One region of the Staphylococcus sp. 231237_7MaSpsaltlick genome, then DNA from elsewhere that is predicted to be linked to it. Evidence: riboswitches for the same ligand, from Rfam matches in the RefSeq annotation. Region 1 holds a riboswitch; the other holds the start of a gene.

Region 1 (3,183 bases):
CATTCAATTTTTTGTAAACCACTTCAGGCAGAGGGATTTGTTGTGATACAGACACACCATCAAAGCCTCGCACACTATCTACTGTGGATTCAGTCAATAATTGACTATCTAAATCTACAGATACTTTATGTTGTGCTGACCACGCTTCAATATAAGGAATATCTTCCTCTCTTACACCAAACAATTTAATTTTTGTCATCGCAAACACTTCTTTCTTTATGATATAAAGCACTTAATGATTGTAAACGATTAGCTGCTTCTAAGAGTTGTGCATCGTTCAATGCTAGTGAAATCCTGACATAATTACGCCCATGTTCGCCAAATGGGATGCCAGGAGCTACTAAAATAGATTGCTCCTCTAATAAATACTTAACAAATTGCTCACCATCATAACCTTCCGGAGTAGCTAACCATAAAAATATACCACCCTTCATTGGTTCAAATGGAATGTGTTTTTCAGTCAATTTTGCTTCAAAAAGATCTCTCCTGCGTTTAAAGGTAGCACTTTGTTCCTCTAAAAATGTATCATAATGATTTAAAGCGTATGTTGCAGCATCTTGTAACGCACCAAACATGCCTGCATGTGTATGTGTTTGGAATTTTTTGAGCGCCTGAATCACTTCTTTATTACCTACTGCAAAACCAACTCTAAATCCTGACATATTATAGCCCTTAGATAGTGAAAATATTTCAATCGCTACATCTTTGGCTTGTGGTGATTGCAATATACTCGGATTTTTATGATCAAAACCAAAGGCACTATATGCAAAATCATGAACAATTTTAGTTTTTGTCCCTTTAAAACGCTGTATAGCTTCATCAAATACATTTTGTGTCGCAACGGATCCCGTCGGATTATTTGGATAAGTTAAATAAATCAATTTAGTATTATCTAAGACTGACTGTGCCACCTTATCCCATTCAGGTAAATAATCCGGAGAATTCAATACCAGTGGTACCGGAATTGCATCAGCCAATTTTACGCCAGCTAAATAATCTGTATATCCTGGGTCAGGCAACAACACACTTTCTCCTGGATTAACAATACACTGTGGTAAATTAACTAAACCATTTTTCGTTCCATATAAAATACATACTTCATCTTCTTTATCTAACGCTACTTGATATTGACGTTGATAGAAATCAACTATCGCTTGTTTAAAGGTAACTTTTCCATGAAATGCACCATATTTTTGGTTCTCTGGTATATGTATTGCTTTACTAAAACAATCTAAAATGCCCTCAGGTGTTTCTCCATCAGGTATACCCACTGCCATATTAATTAATGGCAAGGGGCCATGTTCTACTTTTTGTCCCATTGTCTTGCCAAAATAGCTGTCAGGTATCTGTGATAATCTTTCTGACATTACCATAAAACTGCCCTCCTTAAATAAAAAACTATATACCGAAGTTCAGCGGCATATAGTCATATCATATGTCACCTATCTCTCAAGACAAATACTGCTTGTTGGATTTAGCACAGTACGTCAATCACGTCTGTTGCTGAAGTATCATCGGGCCAATTCCCTCAACTTCTCTAGATAAGTTGCTTCATATTAAATTACTAATTATTTTATCAGAATATTCAAACTTGTCAATGCAATAAAAAAGAACGACTCTAATGAGTCGCTCTATATATAGTGTTGAATCATTTAATTGTTTAATTAAATCTTACCACCAGTTGTTAGCTGCACGGAAAGCTAATGCATTATCGATTGAACCATAACGTTGTTTAGCATAGTTAATCATACCTTGAGTTTGAGTAGCAACTGAACCAGTTCCCCAAGATTCTTTAGTTTGACCTAAACCTCTGTATCCTAATTCGTTAACAGCATTTGGGTTACCGCTTGACTCAGGTAATACGATAGTATTCCACATAGCTTCAGTACCACCAGCAGCTAAGAATTGAGCTTTAACTGACCCACCAGTTGAAGCAGCTTGTGTTTTTGCAGCTTCGTATGTTTTAGTTGCAGTGCTTGTTTGAGCAGTTTGAACGTTTGAGTTTGAAGAAGCTTTAGGAGCTTCAACTGCTTGAACTTCTACATTGCTTGATTGTTGTTGTGAACTTACTTCGTTAGATGATTTTTCGTTAGTGTTTGTAGATGCTTGTGCACTTACATCTTGTTGAGCTGAGTTTGATGAAACGTTTGTAGATGCACTTTGTGAACCTGCAACGTCATAGCTCCAAGACCATGATTGACCATCTGAATCAAATTTATATTCGAATCCGCCTAATACGAAGTCATAGTGGTAAGCACCAGCGTGTAATGGTTTTTCGTTTAATTCTGAAGCATTGTTTTGAGCTAATTCTGCTAAGTGTGCTTTGTCGATGTTTTGCTCAGAAGCGTGCGCTTGATTTTGATCTGCTTGAGTTGCGTATCCAGTTACACCTAATGCTACTGCTAAAGATGATGCTAAAATTGTTTTCTTCATAATAAAAAAATCCTCCAAATTTAATTCTTTTCTAAAAGTAAATTATATTTTCGTTAATAAAATTATCGTATCTGCTAATATTGTTTAAAATTTATGTCTAATTTTTTGACCACAAATAATATACCATAAATTTCTCGTTTTTATATTACATGTGTATAACAAAACTTTACAAAAACAAGCTCATTATGTAACATTGCAATCTTTTTGTTTTGTTTTGTTACGCATAAACTATCAAAGATAACGCTAACATTTAGAGTAAAATGTTGTGATAACAGTGTAATTTACTACTTTTTTCACATTACGACTATTTTCTGAATTATTACAAGTATCCTTTCTGTAATATTTTTGTAACAATATAAACCGTTAAAAAATATATTTATTGGGGCAAAACTTGTAATTTTTGTTTTTTCTGAAAATTCAATCGCTAACTATCTATTACTTTCATGACGGTATTCAACTTTAACTTTACCGAAAAAATCGTCTACAGCTTTTATTATTCCTGTAGACGACTCAATTAAATGTTAACTTTATTAAGCTGTATTTTAAATTATTTTCATTATGCTAAGAATTTAAAAATATCTCGATCATATAATTTCAATACTTTCATATAGAAGGTATTAATAATATAACCAATTGTAAATGGCACTACAAAAAATGCAATAAATACCATCAACAGGCTCAATAGTGGTGAATGTTCCATAAACCTAAATGCACTAATCGGACCGACTAGTCCAATAATACCAAATCCAG
Region 2 (3,183 bases), on a different contig from region 1:
ACATACCCTGGAAACAACTCGCAAACATATCTAAAATACTGGCTGATTTACGCGGATCTACATCATATTCTTCTGATATATCTTTCGCTAATGGGCCTGCCATTAATATAGAAATAGTATTATTTGCTGTTGATATATCTGCAACACTTACTAAGCCAGCAATCCCTAATTCTGCACCGCGTTTAGATTTAACTTTACTGCGTACAAAATTTAACAACCAAGTAATACCACCATTATGTTGAATCAACGCAACTAATCCACCAATGAGCAATGCAATAATCGCTATATCTTCCATGCCGATAATACCTTTAGATATTGAATTTAATAAGCCAGTCCATCCAAATGAACCATAAATTAATCCAATAATTGCAGAAAGTACAACACCACCGATTAATACGATAACGACATTTACACCTATTAGTGCTAAGATAAGCACAAATAAGTATGGAATTACTTTAATAAGGTCATAATCGTAACTTTTACTTGCATCTATGTGCGCACCATTAGTTAAAAACCAAAGCACAATAATAGTAAATATCGCACCAGGTAAGACAATTCTTATATTCACCTTAAATTTATCGCTCATTTTCGTTTTCTGAGTACGTACTGCAGCTATTGTAGTATCAGAAATCATCGATAAATTATCACCAAACATAGAGCCACCAACAACAGTAGCCATTGTGATAGCTGCTGAAACATCTGTAGCCTGACTTAAACCAAAACCAACTGGCGCTATAGCAGCTACCGTTCCTACAGACGTACCCATTGATAAAGATACAAACATACATATAATAAAGAGCCCGACAATAATTAAGTTTTCTGGTATTAATGATAACCCTAAATTAACTGTCGACTCCACGCCGCCCATATCTTCTGTCGTTTGGGAAAATGCACCTGCTAACAAGAAAATCAACATCATTAAAATAATATTAGAATGTCCTGCACCTTTTGTAAAAACTTCAACCTTTTTATGAAATGCTTCTTTTCTGTTTAATGCTAAGCCAACGATAGACGCAACTAATATAGCTACATTGAGTGGCATCGTAGTAAAGTCACCCGTACCAATACCTACACCTAAAAACATACCAACAAATACGATTAAAGGTATCAAAGCCCATGCGTTACCTTTTTTTGTCTCCTCCATACATAACCAACTTTCCTAAATATTAAAACAGAATCTAACATTCTATTATTTTTTAGTCCTAAAAATAAAAAAACTCTTTCTATTTAAGAAGAAAGAGTAATCTGTGATTCATTCTTATCTTCTAGCATAATTTATGCTACTGGATTTGGCACACGCATCATCATGTTGCCGAAGTATCAACGGGCCAGTCCCTACACTTCTCTTGATAAGTTATTATTTTATTTTATTACAGTACAGTATTAATCGTAATTCGTCAAATAGGAAAGCGGATAGAAAACAATTTTTATAAATGCTTTCATTTTCTCTCCCTTCCAACTATCTATTATTTCAATAAAGCTTATTTTGTTAAATATCTTTTAGTTACTCCATTGGACGTTCTATTGTGAATTTATTTCCTAAAGAAGCGTAATCATTACCCGCTAAACGAGCTACTGCACTAAGCGCATCGGCGTCTATTTTACTATCTTCAAAATAAACGGACTCATCAATATGAAACATGACTACTTCACCTATAATTAAGTCAGATCCTTCTTGAGAGTCACCTAACGGAATAATTCTATCTAACTTACATTCCATACGAATTTTTGCTTGTTCAATGCCAGGCACTGAAACTAATTCAGAGTCAACACAATTCAGGTTTGTTCTTTCCAATTCATTTTGGTTACGGATCAATGGTGCTGCTGTTTGGTTGATTTGTTCTACTGTAGCTTCATCTGTGATATGGACAACAAACGATGCCGTTTCCTCAATATTTAAAGAAGTGTCTTTGCGTTTCCCTTCAGAACGACCTGTAGAAATCATAATCATTGGAGGCGCACTATTAACAACGTTGAAAAAGCTAAATGGCGCTGCATTCAAACGCCCTTCTTTATCTTGGGAAGTAACAAATGCGATGGGTCTAGGTATCACACTACCACTTAATAATTTATAATTTTGCTTTTTAGTTAAAGTATCTGCTTTAAATTTCTTCATAAATGATTCCCTTACCTTTCTATAAATAAGAAGGAGGTAGGATATCAATGTATCCTTGCCTCCTTATACTTAGTATCGTCTAGATATCAAAATACTAATAGTTAAATTAGATTACGGTCTCATTTCTGCATCAATTCTAATCTAATTGGGTACCACCTGTCACACCATAAACTTGGCCTGTTGTATAGCTTGATTCCTCGGCAGCTAAATGGACGTATACGCCTGAAAGTTCAACGGGTTGGCCAGCTCTACCTAAAACTTCTTTTTGACCAAAAGTAGGAATTTTAGATTGGGGCTGTCCACCAGAAATTTGGAGCGGTGACCAGAATGGGCCTGGTGCTACACAGTTCACTCGAATCCCCTTACTACCTAATTCTTCAGATAAGCTTTTGGTAAGTGAAATAATAGCTGCTTTGGAAGCGGCATAATCATGCAAGATTGGACTTGGATTATACCCTTGTACAGATGACGTCAATGTAATCGTTGCACCTGGTTCTAAATAATCAATTGCTTTTTGCACTGACCAGAAAATAGGATAGACATTTGTTTCGAATGTCTCAGTAAATGATTCAGTATCAAAGCCTTTAAGATTATTTCTATATTGCTGATGTCCTGCTACAATTGTTACATTATCTAATCCACCAAGTTTATTATAAGCTGTTTCAACTAAATCATAGTTAAATTGTTCATCACGTATATCACCTGGGATTAATACCGCTTTACGACCCGCGGCTTCAATCACTTGTTGCACTTCTTCAGCGTCTACTTGCTCAGCCGGTAAGTAGTTAATCGCCACATCCGCACCTTCCTTTGCATAGGCAATAGCAGCGGCTCTACCGATAGCAGAATCTCCACCAGTCACTAACATCTTGTAATCTTTCAAACGTCCGTAACCGGTATAAGTTGTTTCACCACAATCAGGCTTAGGCTCTAATTTATCTTGTAAACCTGGAATGGCTTGTTCTTGTTTCGGGAAATCTTCACTTGAAAATTTTGTTCTAGGATCTTGTCCTGGCATATGCAAACACTCCTTATTTAAAGAATATGCTTATGCATTACCCTGATTT

What was found. Region 1 has a riboswitch for S-adenosylmethionine ahead of ACF91D_RS10200 (aminotransferase class I/II-fold pyridoxal phosphate-dependent enzyme). Riboswitches for the same ligand answer to the same signal wherever they lie in the genome.
Region 2: it holds a riboswitch for S-adenosylmethionine, as region 1 does, so the genes downstream of both, ACF91D_RS00700 (Na+/H+ antiporter NhaC family protein) here and ACF91D_RS10200 (aminotransferase class I/II-fold pyridoxal phosphate-dependent enzyme) in region 1, are expected to answer to the same signal.

What each region holds. Positions count from the first base shown of each region.
Region 1 covers NZ_JBICNX010000004.1:381,090-384,272, reverse strand. The annotation lists gene ACF91D_RS10205 (D-lactate dehydrogenase) at 1-199, opposite strand, end outside; gene ACF91D_RS10200 (aminotransferase class I/II-fold pyridoxal phosphate-dependent enzyme) at 186-1,373, opposite strand; SAM riboswitch class I at 1,440-1,548, opposite strand; gene ACF91D_RS10195 (aggregation-promoting factor C-terminal-like domain-containing protein) at 1,672-2,433, opposite strand; gene ACF91D_RS10190 (PTS sugar transporter subunit IIC) at 2,990-3,183, opposite strand, start outside.
Region 2 covers NZ_JBICNX010000001.1:125,707-128,889, forward strand. The annotation lists gene ACF91D_RS00700 (Na+/H+ antiporter NhaC family protein) at 1-1,144, opposite strand, end outside; SAM riboswitch class I at 1,256-1,356, opposite strand; gene ACF91D_RS00705 (flavin reductase family protein) at 1,505-2,116, opposite strand; gene ACF91D_RS00710 (SDR family oxidoreductase) at 2,253-3,134, opposite strand.